Geminicoccus roseus DSM 18922: one gene and its partner. Each later gene encodes a partner of the first gene's protein in a complex. Links are inferred from orthologs where the notes say so. Each region holds a gene or a part of one and is shown on either strand. Other genes may lie near its edges. The genes, in order: tsaD and tsaE.

What was found.
Region 2: the proteins of tsaD (region 1) and tsaE are in contact, whole or in part, in a crystal structure (PDB 6N9A), measured with the Thermotoga maritima proteins. The link is inferred for Geminicoccus roseus DSM 18922 from one-to-one orthologs. Residues at the interface, in WP_004082750.1 of Thermotoga maritima: Cys10, Asp11, Arg49, His50, Leu82, Gly84, Gly135, Gly136, Glu154, Thr155, Leu156, Asp157, Asp158, Ser159, Glu162, Asp165, Lys166, Arg169, Leu170, Tyr175, Lys213, Thr214, Leu217, Tyr218, Gln221, Arg222, Asn324; in WP_004082108.1 of Thermotoga maritima: Leu37, Gly38, Lys46, Lys57, Val59, Lys60, Ser61, Thr63, Phe64, Thr65, Leu66, Met67, Val69, Pro71, Tyr82, Arg83, Leu84, Asp86, Asp88, Phe89, Asp93, Ile128, Asp130, Glu131, Arg134.

What each region holds. Positions count from the first base shown.
Region 1 is NZ_KE386572.1:3,418,421-3,425,874, forward strand. The notes cover bases 2,165-5,020. They hold tsaD (tRNA (adenosine(37)-N6)-threonylcarbamoyltransferase complex transferase subunit TsaD), read left to right. Parts: upstream 2,165-2,983; coding sequence 2,984-4,057; downstream 4,058-5,020. Other genes in these bases: hemC (hydroxymethylbilane synthase), read right to left, coding at 2,165-2,927; GEMRO_RS0117140 (GlxA family transcriptional regulator), read right to left, coding at 4,077-5,020. In the rest of the region: GEMRO_RS0117120 (COG4223 family protein), read right to left, coding at 1-1,216; GEMRO_RS30210 (uroporphyrinogen-III synthase), read right to left, coding at 1,314-2,012; more of hemC, read right to left, coding at 2,022-2,164; more of GEMRO_RS0117140, read right to left, coding at 5,021-5,054; GEMRO_RS0117145 (sarcosine oxidase subunit beta family protein), read left to right, coding at 5,313-6,563; GEMRO_RS0117150 (sarcosine oxidase subunit delta), read left to right, coding at 6,625-6,906; GEMRO_RS0117155 (sarcosine oxidase subunit alpha), read left to right, coding at 6,903-7,454.
Region 2 is NZ_KE386572.1:4,835,515-4,843,100, forward strand. What follows is about bases 2,097-5,084. They hold tsaE (tRNA (adenosine(37)-N6)-threonylcarbamoyltransferase complex ATPase subunit type 1 TsaE), read left to right. Parts: upstream 2,097-3,368; coding sequence 3,369-3,800; downstream 3,801-5,084. Other genes in these bases: ahcY (adenosylhomocysteinase), read left to right, coding at 2,097-3,322; GEMRO_RS31495 (aminoglycoside phosphotransferase family protein), read left to right, coding at 3,797-4,732; addB (double-strand break repair protein AddB), read left to right, coding at 4,738-5,084. Also shown: quaternary ammonium compound efflux SMR transporter SugE, read left to right, coding at 553-867; GEMRO_RS0123865 (DMT family transporter), read left to right, coding at 992-1,867; more of ahcY, read left to right, coding at 2,027-2,096; more of addB, read left to right, coding at 5,085-7,586. UniProt on the Escherichia coli protein: Required for the formation of a threonylcarbamoyl group on adenosine at position 37 (t(6)A37) in tRNAs that read codons beginning with adenine.

The DNA of each region.
Region 1 (7,454 bases):
CCTCGGGCTCCTCGGTGCTTGCGGTGCTGGCGGTGCTGCCGTTCTGCCGCTTCACGGTCACCAGGCCCAGGATGTTCGCCCGGGTCTGCTCGACCCAGTCGTCGGAGCTGGCGGTCACGCCGACCCGGTCCAGCTGGTCGAGTTCCGTCGCCAGCTCCTCCCGGGTGGGCACGCCCCTGGGCGCGACGTCGCGCAGCATCTCCGCGGCGCGCTGGATGGTCTCGTCCTGCTTGCCCGAAGTCTCCAGCACCGCCTGCGCGGTCGGGAACGGGCTGCCGTCCTCCAGGGCCCGGTTCAGCTCGGTCAGCGCCACCGCGGTCGCCACGCCCCGCGCGTCCTGCTCCAGCCGCTGGGTGACCCGCTGCTCGACCGAGGCGACCCGGTCCTGGACGGCGCCCAGCGCCTGGCTGGTCTCATCGCTGCTGGAGGCGATCCTGCTCTGGACCTCGCCCAGCTCGTTGGACTGCTTGGCCAGGGTCGACTGGAGCGCAGCCAGCATGGTCTCGGCCTGCGCCAGCGCGGCGAACTTGGAGCTGATCGCCGCGTCGTTGGCGGACGCCCGGTCGGCGAGCTGCTGGGCGCGCTCGTTGAAGCGCCGCTCCGCCTCGGCCTGGGCTGCGGTCAGGGTGTCGACCCGGTTGACGGTAGCCTCGTTGGTGCTGGTCACGTCGTCGACCCGGCTGGCCAGCTGCTGGCCGAACGAGCGCAGGTCCTCGACGTTCTTGCTCGCCGCCTCGATCTTCGCTTCGAGCGGACCCAGGTCCGGCTGCTCTGGGATCGGGCGCTGCTCGAGTTCCTGGATGCGCTGGCCGAGCTGCTCCTGGGTGCTCTTCACGTCGGACAGGCCGCCGGTCTGCTGCTCCGCCGTCTGCGCGGCCTGGTCGACCTTGCCGCTCAGGTCGGACAGGTTCGCCTGCACCTGGTTGAGCTGGTCGGACAGGTCGGAGGTGGTGCCCGTCAGGCTCGCCAGGCTTTCCGCCCGCTGCTCGACCGCGGCGATCCGCTGCTCCAGCTCCGGCGGCGGCGCCATCGCCGCCGTCGCGGCGTCGATCCGCCCCTGCACGTAGTCCGGCAGGAACAGGATGCCGCCCACCAGGACCAGGGCACCGCCGATCACCCCGCCGATCAGCGCCGCGGTGAGCCGCCGATAGCTCGGCGGGTTCGACCCCGAACCAGGCTTCGTCTCCTCGGCGGTGCTGTCGATCACGTCGGCCATGTCTCTTCCCGGAGCGTCGGTATTGCGGTGAAGGTAAACTGATGAGGTCAAGTTACCAGGGCTCGGCCTGGGCGCCGCTCTAGCCAGGATGGGGCTATCATCCGGGCGCGGGGGCATCAAGCAGGTCGAGCAGGGCCCGTTCGTCCGGCCGCGTGGCGATCCGGACACAAGCGAAGCGGCCGGGATCGAGCGCCTCGGCCACGTTTCGCGACAGGCAAAGCGCCTGGATGCCCCGCAGGTCGTGGCCCTGCGTCAGGGCGGCGAACACGCCTGCGGTGCGCGGGGAGAACAGCAGGACGGCGTCCAGCCGCCCGGCCTGGACCGCGGCCGCGGTCGCCGGCTTCAGTTGGGCGGCGGCGCGCGCCCGGTACACCGACAGCCGGCGGTAGGTGAAGACATGCGCCTCCAGGACCGCGCGCAGTTCCGGGCGGATGTCGGTTCCCGCCAGATGAAGGACGGCGCCGTCCGCCGGGCTGAGCCGGTCCCGCACCGTCGCCGCCAGCCCGACAGCATCGCCCGGCCCGGCCACCACCGTGCCGGCCCCGGCCGCTTTCACCCGCTGAGCCGTGGCCTCGCCCACGCAGAAGACCGGAACCAAAGGGCCGAGGCTTGCCAGCGCCGGCACGGCATGGCGGCTGGTCACCAGTACCGCCTGCACGTCGGACAGGTCCGGCCGCGCAAAGGCGAGCGGCTCGATCTCGAGCATCGGATCGACCAGCACCTCGTGGCCCTGGGCGGCGAGGGCGTCGGCGAGCCGGCGGGAATCCTCGCCCGGCCGGGTCAGCAGCACCCGCATCGCGTGGGCTCAGCGCAGGGCGGCGAGGGCATGGCCGACCCGCTCGCCCAGCTCGGCGGGGTCGTCGCCTTCCGCCGCGTGGCGGTGCACCGAGCGGCCGTCGGGCGACGCCACCAGCCCGTCCAGGCGCAGGCGCCCGTCGGGCATGCGCTGGGCCAGCCCGGCGATCGGCGTGCGGCAGGAGCCGTCCAGCACCCGCAGCATCGCCCGCTCGCAGGCGACGCAGGCATGGGTCTGCGGATCGTCGAGCCTGGCCAGGAAGTCCGCCACCCGCTGGTCGCCCAGCCGCGCCTCGATCCCGATGGCGCCCTGGGCGACGGCGGGCAGCATTGCCGACGGATCCAGCGGCACGGCCGGCACGTCCTCCATGCCGAGCCGGTCCAGCCCCGCCTTCGCCAGGAAGGTGGCCGCGACATCGCCCCGTGCAAGCTTGGCCAGACGGGTCTGCACGTTGCCGCGGAACGGCACGACCTCCAGGTCCGGCCGCAGCGCCAGGAGCTGGGCCTGTCGGCGCAGCGACGCGGTTCCCACCACGGCCTGGCGCGGGATCGCCTCCATGTCGGCGAACGGCCCGATCAGCAGGTCGCGGACGTCGGCGCGGGGCAGCATCGCCAGGATGTCCAGCCCGTCCGGCAGGACGGTCGGCATGTCCTTCATGGAGTGGACGGCGAGGTCGATCTCCTTGGCATAGAGCGCCTCCTCGATCTCCTTGGTGAACAGGCCCTTGCCGCCGATCTCGGCGAGCGGCCGGTCCAGCACCCGGTCGCCGGTGGTCTTGATCACCCGGATGGTGATCGCGTCCTCGATCGCCAGGTCCGGCCAGGCCTCGAACAGGGCGGCCCGGACGATCTCGGCCTGGGCCAGGGCCAGGGGCGAACCACGCGTACCTATGATGAGCCGGATCGGGCTGGTCATGATCTCTTCGACAACGTAGGGCCAAGCGCCGATACGCGTGGCTGGAGTGCATCCGCTTGGCAAGGGTCGTTCTCGGAATTGAGACATCGTGCGACGAGACTGGCGTGGCGCTGGTCGACGAGGATCGGCGGGTCCTGGCGGAGACCGTGCGCACCCAGCTGGACGAGCACGCGCTTTATGGCGGGGTGGTGCCCGAGATCGCCGCCCGCGCCCATGTCGAGAGCCTGGATCGGCTGGTCGCCCGGGTCATGGCGGAGGCCGGGCTCGGCTTTGCCGACCTGTCGGCGGTGGCCGCCACGGCCGGGCCCGGCCTGATCGGCGGCCTGCTGGTCGGGCTGACCACCGCCAAGGCGATCTGCCTGGTCCACGGCCTGCCGTTGATCGCCGTCAACCATCTGGAGGCGCATGCGCTGACCGCGCGCCTCACCGACGACGTCGCCTTTCCTTATCTTCTGCTGCTGGTGTCCGGCGGGCACTGCCAGCTGGTCGAGGTGAACGGCGTGGGCAGCTTCCGGCGCCTGGGCTCCACCGTCGACGACGCGCTGGGCGAAGCGTTCGACAAGGTCGCCAAGATGCTGGGGCTGGGCTTCCCGGGCGGCCCCGCGGTCGAGCGCGCCGCGGCATCGGGCGATCCGGCGCGCTTCGACTTCCCGCGGCCGATGCTCGGCCGTCCGGGCTGCTCCTTTTCCTTCAGCGGCCTGAAGACCGCCGTGCGCCAGGCCATCCTCTCGATGACCCCGGAGGAGGCGCGGGCGGCGGTGCCGGACATCTGCGCGAGCTTCCAGGCCGCGGTGGCCGCCAGCGTCGCCGACCGGACCGTGCGCGGCCTGCGCCTGTTCCAGGAACGTCATCCGGGCGTGCCGGCGTCCCTGGTGGTCGCCGGCGGCGTTGCCGCCAACGCGGCGCTGCGCGAGGCCCTGCGCCAGCTCACCGCAAAGCGCGGCGTCCGGCTGGTCGTGCCGCCGCCCAGGCTCTGCACCGACAACGGCACCATGATCGCCTGGGCCGGGATGGAACGCCTGGTCCTGGGCCAGGCCGATCCCCTGGACACCCCGGCCCGCGCCCGCTGGCCGCTCGACCCGGCGGCGGAGCCGGCCCTGGGCGGCGGCGGCAAGGGGCCGAAGGCCTGAGCGGCAGGTCCGGCCCCGGTCAGGCCGCCGCCAACCGCTCCTGCCTGGGGGTCTTGCCGTACATCTGCCGGTAGCAGGTCGAGAAATGCGAGGCCGACACGAACCCGCACGCGCAGGCGACGTTCATGATCGGCAGGTCGGTCTGGTAGAGCAGGTGGCGGGCCCGCTCCAGGCGCAGCTCCAGATAATATTGCGCTGGCGTCCGCCCCAGATGCTTCTTGAACAGCCGCTCCAGCTGCCGGCGCGACATGCCGACATATTTGGCGAGCTGGTCCTGGCCGAGCGGCTCCTCGACATTGGCCTCCATCAGCTCGATCGCCAGGATCAGCTTGGGATGGTGGACGCCCAGCCGCACCCGGATCGGCATGCGCTGGCGGTCCTCGGCGCTGCGCACCCGGTCCAGGATGCACTGCTCGGACACCCTGGCCGCCAACTCGTCGCCATGGGCGCTGCTGATCTTCTGCAGCATCAGGTCCAGCGCGGCGGTGCCGCCGGCGCAGGTGAACCGGTTGCGGTCGATCTCGAACAGGTCGGCGGTGACGTTCACGTCCGGAAAAGCTTCGACGAAGCCCGGGATATTTTCCCAGTGGATCGTGCAGCGGTAGCCGTCCAGCAGGCCGGCCCGCCCCAGGATGTGGGCGCCGGCGCAGATCGAGCCGATCTGGGCGCCGCGCCGGTCGGCCCAGCGCAGCCAGGCCAGCACCTCCTTGTCCAGGTAGCGCTCCGAATGCAGGCCGCCGCACACCACGATCGTCGGCGGGCGGCTGGTCGAGATCTCGAACCTTCCCATCGGCAGGCCGGCGGACACGTCGATGCCGAGCGAGGAGGTCACCGGCTCGCCGTCCTTGCTCAGGATCACCCAGCGGTAGAGCTCCTTGCCGGCCATCCTGTTGGCGATGCGCAGGGGCTCCAGGGCCGCCGAGAAGGCGATCATCGTGAAGCTTGGCACCAGCAGGAAGGCCACGATTTCCGGCTGCGGCTGGTTCTGCTCGGTCATGCTGGCTCTTCGTCCGACAGACGGTCCCTACATGACATGACGCTGGCAGTTTCGTGATTGCGACACAAGTGAATCGCGAGATGGAAACGTCGCGGAAACTTGCCGGAGGCGCCGATGCGACGTCGCGTCGCAGGTGCGGGGACGTCGCTGCGGGACAAGTGGGGGGCAGTTGCGCCGCTAGACGGACCAGGGCGGGCAACGCTACTCCTCACCCCCGATCGGCCAGCTTCTTGGCCGGGCCACCAGCACGACCAGAGCATGACCCGCTTCTCGATCTTCTCGCTCGCGAAGAACGCCATGACCGGCCATTCCAAGTGGCCGGAATACTGGCGCAGCCCCGAGCCGAAGCCGGCCTACGACGTCGTGATCATCGGCGGCGGCGGCCATGGCCTCGCCACCGCCTACTATCTCGCCAAGGTCCACAAGATCACCAACGTCGCGGTGATCGAGCGGGGCTGGCTGGGCGGCGGCAACACCGGCCGCAACACCACGATCTGCCGCTCCAACTATCTCTACGACGAGAGCGCCGCCCTCTACGACCACGCCATGAAGCTGTGGGAAGGGCTGTCCACCGAGCTGAACTACAACGTGATGTTCAGCCAGCGCGGCGTGATGATGCTGGCGCACAACATCCACGACATGCAGGTCACCCGCCGCACGATCCACGCTAACCGGCTGAACGGGGTCGACAACGAGCTGCTGACGCCTGAGCAGGCCAAGGAATTCTGCCCGCCGCTCAACATCTCCAAGGACATCCGCTACCCGGTCATGGGCGCAGCGCTGCAGCGTCGCGGCGGCACCGCCCGGCATGACGCGGTGGCCTGGGGCTATGCCCGCGGCGCCGATTCCATGGGCGTCGACATCATCCAGAACTGCGAGGTGACCGGGATCCGGGTCGAGCAGGGCAGGGCGGTCGGCGTCGAGACCAGCCGCGGCTTCATCAAGGCCGGCAGGATCGGCTGCGTCGCCGCCGGCCACTCCTCGGTGGTGGCGTCCATGGCCGGGATCCAGCTGCCGCTGGAAAGCTTTCCGCTCCAGGCGCTGGTGTCCGAGCCGGTCAAGCCGGCCTTTCCCTGCGTGGTGATGAGCAACACGATCCACGCCTATATCAGCCAGTCGGACAAGGGCGAGCTGGTGATCGGTGCGGGCACCGACCAGTTCATCTCCTATTCCCAGCGCGGCGGGATGCAGATCATCGAGCACACCCTGGAAGCGATCCTGGAGCTGTTCCCGATGTTCTCGCGGATGCGGATGCTGCGCTCCTGGGGCGGCATCGTCGACGTCACCCCCGACCGCTCGCCGATCATCGGCAAGACGCCGGTAGAGAACTTCTTCATCAATTGCGGCTGGGGTACTGGCGGCTTCAAGGCCACGCCCGGCTCGGGCCACGTCTTCGCCCACACGCTGGCGACCGGCGAGCCGCACCCGATCAACGCGCCGTTCGGGCTGGAGCGGTTCGTCAACGGCCGCCTGATCGACGAGGCGGCGGCGGCGGCGGTGGCGCATTGATGGCGCATCGCCTCCGGGCTTCCTCGTTCCGGCCTTCCCGTCCTTTCACAGGCTCCCGCCCATGCTCCTGATTTCCTGTCCCTATTGCGGGCCCCGTGCGGAGACCGAGTTCCGCAACGGCGGCGAAGCCGGCATCGTGCGGCCGACCCGCAGCGCGGAGATGTCCGACGGCGAGTGGGCGAACTACGTGTTTACACGAACGAACCCGAAGGGCCGCTTCCACGAGCGCTGGTGCCATGTCCAGGGCTGCGGCCGCTGGTTCACCGCCGTGCGCGACACGGTGAGCGACGACTTTGAGGGCTTCCACAAGGTGGGCGAGCCGGTGCCGGAGAACGGCCGATGAGCCAGAAGGCCCGCATCGCGCAGGGCGGCCGGATCGATCGCAGCCGGACGATCCGCTTCACCTTCGACGGCAAGAGCTACGCCGGCCATCCGGGCGACACCCTGGCCTCGGCGCTGCTCGCCAACGACGTCCACCTGGTCGGCCGCTCGTTCAAGTACCACCGCCCGCGCGGCTTCCTGTCCGCCGGCGCGGAGGAGCCGAACGCGCTGGTCCAGATCGAGATGGGCAACGGCCGCTCCGACCCGAACTTCAAGGCCACCCAGGTCGAGCTGTTCGACGGCCTGGTCGCCCTGAGCCAGAACCGCAAGGGCTCGCTGCGCTACGACCGCACCGCGGTCAACGACCGGCTCGCCGCGTTCCTGCCGGCCGGCTTCTACTACAAGACCTTCAAGTGGCCCGCCTCGTTCTGGACCAAGGTCTACGAGCCGCGCATCCGCGAGGCCGCCGGCCTGGGCAAGGCGCCGACCGAGCCCGACCCGGACCATTACCTGCACCGCCATGTCTGGACCGACGTGCTGGTGGTGGGCGGCGGCCCCGCCGGGATCGCC
Region 2 (7,586 bases), 1.4 Mb from region 1 along the record:
CGCGCCTGCAGCGACCCCGTTGCACCTCAGGGGCAGAAAAACAGACCGCTCCACGAGCAGCGGGACAATGCAGGAAGATGAGGCGCTGATCGTGCAGCCCATGATGATCGGTGCGTACGTGGCAAAATGGACCTTCGGATGCAGCCCCATTCATTCGTGCACAGGCGAATTCACTACATTTTATATGTATATATGAAATCTACATCTATGATATTGCGCTTCGGCAATGATGTGTACTTGCATGTTCAAGCCCAAGATCCGGCACAACAATGGTGTGAAGCTAGGGGACTTGCTGGGTCAGTTGTTGGGCGAGGCCGTCTTTGCGCAGCCCCGGCACCACTCGCATGGGTAGCAGACACAGCTGGACCGGATCCGGTTGAGGGGCCATCTCGGTGTTCGGGCCAAAGCCGGTCGTGCGCCATGAAGCTTGACCACGGTTGCCGAACATTGTTGGCGCGGGCATAGCCGTGCGGCCGCGGCGGGGACGACCCTGCCGCAGATGGCCTAGTCTATTCCGGGGACGACCCCGAACGACGCTTTGGAAGATGCGTGATGTCGTGGATCGTCCTGTTCTTCGCCGGCCTCTTCGAGATCGGCTGGGCGGTAGGCTTGAAGTATACCGAGGGCTTCACCCGTGTCGTGCCGACCGTCCTGACGGTGGGGTCGATGGTCGTCAGCCTGGCGCTGCTCGGCCTGGCGCTGAAGAACCTGCCGCTGGGCACCGCCTACGCCGTCTGGACCGGGATCGGCACGGTCGGCACAGCCTTGCTCGGGATCTACCTATTCGGCGAAGCGGCCACGGTGGCCCGGCTGCTCTGCATCGGGCTTATCGTCAGCGGGATCGTCGGGCTGAAACTGGTGCACTGACCTCCGGACCACCGACTGCCCGGGATTGCCCGGTAGCGCCTCGCGTGGTCTGGTCGCCACCGACCGGATCACCTGTCCGGCCCAGGCGGCTTTCTTCCGTCCGGGATGACGGCTGGGAGCCGCCTTGTCCGAACTTCTTGGCATGGCCGCGGGCGTCGGCTCCGCTGTCATCGGTGGCACCGCCATTACCGGCATCCGCTATCTGGCTCCGTCCACCGACCCGTTCACGCTGGCCGCGATCCGTTTCGGTATCGGGGTCTGCATCCTGCTGCCGATCGCCTGCCTGAAGAACGAGCGCTGGCCGGCCCTGCGCGACCTCCCGGTGGTGGCCGGGCTGGGTCTCCTGTTCTTCGTTCTGTTCCCGGTGATCCTGAACGGAGCGCTGATCTGGACCACCGCGGGTCGTGCCGCTCTCACGCTGGCTACCCTGCCGCTGCTCACCATGGCGGTGGCGGCGCTGATGGGCGCAGAGCCATTCACCGCGCGCAAGGCCGTGGCCGCGGTGATCGCGTTCAGCGGCGTCGCCGCGGCGCTGGCGGGAGGCTTGCGTGCCGTCCCGGCGGGTGCCTGGAAGGGCGACCTCCTGATGCTGGGCGGAGCCCTTTTCCTGGCCTTCTACAACATCTGGTCGCGCAAGTTCATCGTGCGGTCTGGCCCGCTCCGGTTCACCTCGGTCGGCATGGGCGTGGCGGTCCCGGTCCTGCTGCTGGCGGCATGGATGGTCGACGGGTTCGCCTCCGTGGCGGCATTCGACCGGACCAAGGCATGGGCGGCGGTCTATGTCGGAGTGTTCGGCGGTGCTGCGGCCTACTGGCTCTGGGCCGAGGCGATTGCACGAACCACCCCCACCCGGGTCGCCATGGCCATCACCATCAACGCGGTCGCCGCCAGCGCCGCGGGCGCCATCGCTCTGGGCGAGCCGATCGGCTGGTCGCTGGTGCTGGGGATCGCTGCCGTGGCGGTGGCAATCGGCCTGGCGACCCGGCCGGACCGGACGTAAGCGCGCAGGCCGCACCACCCCGGCTTGCCCGATCATATGCACTATGCTTTATATCCGCTGACCACGCGGGCGGTTGTCCCGGCTCCTGTCCACGGCCCATGGCCGACGAGCGACGAACGAAGACCGCGCCGCCACCAGACCGGAATCCTGAAGAAAACCATGGCTCAGTTCACCGATTACAAGGTCGCCGACATCGGCCTCGCCGCCTGGGGTCTGCGCGAGATCCTGCTCGCCGAGAAGGAGATGCCCGGCCTGATGGCGCTGCGCGCCGAGTACGGCGACAGCCAGCCGCTGAAAGGTGCGCGGATCGCCGGCTCCCTGCACATGACCACCGAAACGGCGGTGCTGATCCGCACGCTCAAGCATCTGGGCGCGTCGATCCGCTGGTCCTCCTGCAACATCTTCTCCACCCAGGACCAGGCCGCCGCGGCGATCGCCGCCGAGGGCGTGCCGGTGTTCGCCTGGAAGGGCGAGACCGAGGAAGAATACGAGTGGTGCCTGCGCCAGACCATCAAGGGTCCGGACGGGTGGACGCCGAACATGATCCTGGATGACGGCGGCGACCTCACCCTGGTCATGCACAACGAGTACCCGGAGCTCATGAAGGAGGTGCGCGGCATCTCCGAGGAGACCACCACCGGCGTGCACCGTCTCTACGACATGGCCAAGGCCGGCAAGCTGCTGGTCCCCGCCATCAACGTGAACGACAGCGTCACCAAGTCGAAGTTCGACAACCTGTACGGCTGCCGCGAGTCGCTGGTCGACGGGATCAAGCGCGCCACCGGGCTGATGATGGCCGGCAAGGTCGCGGTGGTGGCCGGCTTCGGTGACGTCGGCAAGGGCTCGGCCGAGAGCCTGCGCTCGCAGGGTGCTCGTGTGGTCGTCACCGAGATCGACCCGATCTGCGCGCTGCAGGCGGCGATGCAGGGCTACCAGGTCCTGACCATGGATGAGGCGGCGCCGCTCGGCGACATCTTCGTCACCGCGACCGGCAACATCGACGTGATCACCATCGACCACATGCGGGCGATGAAGGACTCGGCGGTGGTCTGCAACATCGGCCACTTCGACTCCGAGATCCAGGTCGCGGCGCTGCAGAACTACAAGTGGGAGGAGGTCAAGCCGCAGGTCGACGAGATCGAGTTCCCCGACGGCAAGCGGATCGTGCTGCTCGCCAAGGGCCGGCTGGTCAATCTCGGCTGCGCCAAGGGCCACCCGGCCTTCGTGATGTCGGCGTCCTTCACCAACCAGGTGCTGGCGCAGATCGAGCTCTGGCAGAATGCCGACAAGTACGAGAACAAGGTCTACACCCTGCCCAAGCATCTCGACGAGAAGGTCGCCGGGCTGCACCTCGAGAAGCTGGGCGTGAAGCTCACCAAGCTCAACGAGCAGCAGGCAGCCTATATCGGCGTGACCCAGCAGGGCCCGTTCAAGCCCGAGCACTATCGCTACTGATCGAGGCGCTCCCCTGAGCGAGGCTCTCGTCCTCGACCTGCCGAGCCTGGCCGCGACCCACCGGCTCGCGGCCAGGCTGGCAGGCGTCCTGCGGCCAGGCGACCTGGTCGGCCTTTCCGGCGACCTCGGCGCCGGGAAGTCGGAGCTGGCCCGTGCCGTGATCCGGGCGCGCGCCGGGGCCGAGATCGAGGTTCCCTCGCCCACCTTCACCCTCCTGCAGATCTACGAACTGCGGGATCTCCTGATCGGCCACGCCGACCTCTACCGCCTGGGCGATCCGGACGAGGTCCGGACCCTCGGGCTGGAGGACGTGGTTGAGCGGGGCGCCCTGCTGGTCGAATGGCCGGAACATGCCGAGCACCTGCCGGGCGACCCGTTGATGCTGACCCTGCAGGAGACGGAGCGGCCGAATGCGCGGCGGCTCCGGATCGACGCCTCGGCCGGCTGGGCCGACCGGATGCGGACGCTCCAGCCTTGAGCCGCCCCGAACGCCTTTCCGATTTCCTGGCGGGGACGGCCTGGGCCGGCGCACGCCGGCAACCGCTGACCGGCGACGCCTCGCTGCGCCGCTACGAGCGGCTGCAGGACGGCCCCTCGCCGGCCCTGCTGGTCGATGCGCCCCCGCCGGAGGACACGGCGTTGTTCGTCCGGATGGCCGGCTGGCTGCGGGACCAGGGCCTGCTGGCGCCGACGATCCACCAGGCCGATGAGGAAGCGGGCTTCCTGGTCGTGGAGGACCTGGGCGACAGCCTGCTGGCTCAGCTGTGCCATGCCCGGCCGGAACAGGAGAAGCCTCTATACACCAGCGCCTGCGACGAACTGCTGCGACTGCAGCGGGCCAGGGTACCGGCCTTCCTGCCGGCCTACGACGACGACTTCTTCCTGTTCGAGATCGGGATCTTCACCGAGTGGGCGGCCGGGAGCCTGACGGAAACGGCACGCGCCGATCTGCTGGCGCTCTGGACCGGGATTCTGCCGCTCGCCCGGGTCGGCGCGGACGTGGTGATCCACCGGGACTTCCACGCGCTCAACCTGATCCAGGTCGGCGAGCGGTTCGCCCTGATCGACTTCCAGGGCGCGCGGATCGGGCCCGCCGCCTACGACCTGATCTCGCTGCTGGTCGACGCCCGGCGGGACGTCGCCGACGACGCGGCTGCGGCTGTTGCGATGCGCTACCTGGAAACGCGGCCGGAACTGGACCGGGACGCCTTCGCCGCCGCCTGCGCCATCATGGCCGCGCAACGGACCACCAAGATCCTGGGCCTGTTCCGCCGGCTGGCGAAGCGCGACGGCAAACCGGCCTATCTGGACCTCCTGCCAAGGGTGCAGGGCCAGCTCGAACAGGCGCTGGCCCATCCGGTGCTGGCGCCGATCCGGGACTGGCATGGACGCCACGGGTTCGGTAGCTGAGGCGGATGAGCCTCTGGACCATTCCCTTCACCACCGCGTTCCTGCCTGCCCTGGTGTGCGGGCTGGATGCCATGTTCGGCGAACGGCTGGAGGAGGCCCTGATCCTGCTTCCTTCCCGGCGCGCCGTGCTTGCCCTCCGCGAGGCGCTGCGCCCAGCCGATGGTTCCACGCGGCTGTGCCCGCGCATTCAGCCGATCGGCGAGGTCGAGGAGGATGCCCTCCTGCTGGATCCGCTGAGCGCGCTCGATTTGCCTCCGGCGATCGACCCGGTCCGGCGCCGGCTCCTCCTCGCGCGCCTCGTGCGCAAGGTGGAGGAAGCCTCCGGGCACACCCCCAACGTCGATCGCTCGATGCGGCTGGCCGGCGACCTCGCCCGCTTCCTGGACGAACTGCAGACCGAGGAGATCGAGCCCGGCGGCCTGGAGCGGCTCGTGCCGGAAGACCTGGCCGAACACTGGCAGCGCACGCTCGCCTTCCTCAAGATCCTGGAACAGGCATGGCCGGACCTGCTGGCCGCCGAGGGCCGGGTCGATCCGGCCAGGCGCCGGCGCCTCCTGCTGGAGGCGCAGGTGCGCAACTGGCAGGAGCAGCCGCCCGCCTTCCCGGTGATCGTGGCCGGGGTGACCGGCACCATCCCGGCGGTGGCGCGGCTGATGGAGACCGTGGCCGCCCTGCCCGAAGGCCATCTGGTGCTGCAGGGGTTCGACAGCCATGCGCCGGCTGCGGCCACGCCGACCCATCCTCTGGCGCCGCTGGCGACGCTGCTGGAGCGGATCGGCGCAGATCCCGCCGAGGTACGGCCCTGGCCGGGCGCCAGAGCAGCCAGGCCACGCGAGCTTCTCGCCAGGCGTATCGGCGAGGTCCTGCCCGACGGCGACGATCTTCCCGCCGCTGCGATCCAGGGACTGACCATCGAGACCTGGCGCGAGCCGGCCGCAGCGGCGGTGTCGACGGCGCTGCACCTCCGCCAGGCAATGGAGGAGCCGGACCGGACCGCCGCCCTGGTCACCACCGACCGCAACTTCGCCCGCCGGGTCGCGATCGAGCTCTCCCGCTACGGGATCGTGGTCGACGACAGCGCCGGCACGCCTCTCGACCAGACGCCTCCCGGCAGCCTCCTGCTGCTGGCCGCCCATGCCGCCGTGGAGGCGTTCCCGCCCGCGGCTCTGCTGGCGCTGCTCAAGCACCCGCTGACCCGGGGCGGCAGCGACCAGGGCCGCTTCCGGCGGATGGTGCGGGCGCTGGAGCGGGGCGTACTGCGCGGGCCTCGCCCGGCCGGCGGGCTGGACGGCATCCTGGCGATGCTGCGGGACCCGGACAGCCGCTGGTCCGCACCGGTGGCGCCTGAGGTCCTGGCGGAGTGGTTCGGCGGGTTCGCCGCGGCGGCAGCTCCCCTGGCCGAACTGCTGAGCGCATCCGAACCGGCTCCGCCTGCCGAGGTGCTGCGCCGCCATCTGGCCTTGGTGCGCTGGCTCACCACCGACGAGGACGGCAGCGACGCTGAGTTCTTCGCGCGTGAGGCCGGCGCCGAGATCGCCCAGTTCCTGCCGAGGCTGGAAGCGGCCTTAGTGGACGAGGACCCAATGCCGCCCTCGGCTTGGCCGGCGCTCCTGGCGGTCCTGATGGCGGAGATCCCGGTGCGTCCGCGCAGGCCGCGCCACCCGCGCATCGCGATCCGCGGGCGCTTCGAGGCACGCCTGCTCGACGCGGACCGGGTGGTGGTGGCCGGCCTGGACGAAGGTGCCTGGCCGGAGGACACCGATGCCGGCCCATGGCTGAACCGGGCGATGCGGCAGACCCTGGGCCTGCCGCCGGTGGACGCGAAGATCGGCGTGGCCGGACACGACCTGCTGGGCCAGTTCGCCGCGGAGGAACTTGTCCTGGTGCGCTCCAGGCGGGATCCTACCGGGAGCCCGACCACGCCATCGCGCTTCCTGGTACGGCTGGAGGCAGCCCTGCGCGGGCCGGACCTGCTGGCCCAGGCGCAGGCCGGCCCAGAACGCGCGGCGCTGGTGGAGCAGCTTGATGCCAGCCATCCGGCGACCCGGCGAATCGAGCGGCCCCGGCCGCAGCCGCGCCGCTCGGCGAGGCCCACCGAGATCTGGGCCACCGAGGTCGAGACCCTGCTGGACGATCCCTATCTCTTCTACGTCAAGAAGATCCTGGGCCTGCGCGAGCTGGAGCCGGTGGACGCGCAGGCGGGCGCGGCCGAGCGCGGCAACGCCGTGCATCATGCCATGGAGGCGTACGTGCGCGCCTGGCCGGACCTGCTGCCGGCAGCCCCCTTGGAGGAATTGCGCACCCAGGGCATGGCCGCCTTCGCCCGGTTCGCCCACTATCCCCAGGTGACGGCGCTGTGGTGGCCGCGCTTCCTGCGCGCGGCAGAGATGGTGGTGCAGGCGGAGGTCGCCCGCCGCTGCGAGGGCATCCAGGTCCTGGCCGAGCGCAGCGGTGCCTGGCCGGTCCTGCTCGGCGAGCGGCGGGTCGAGCTGAAGGCCAAGGCCGACCGCCTGGAGCGTCTTCCCGATGGCCGGGTCAGGATCGTCGACTACAAGACCGGCCAGATCCCATCGGCGAGGGACGTGGCCGGGCTCCGCCGCCCGCAGATCCTGATCGAGGGGCTGATCGCCCGCAACGGCCGGTTCGGCCATCTGGCCAACTGCGAGGTCGCCGAACTGGCGCTCTGGAGCCTGGCCGGGCGCGGTGCCTTCGACACGACCCTGAGCGACGACCTCGCGACCTGCCTGGACCAGCTGGAAGAGAACATCGTCCGGCTGCTGGCCTGGTTCGACGATCCTGCCAATCCGTTCGTCGCGGTGGCCAAGGCCGAGGTCGCGCGCCGCCAGGATGGCTA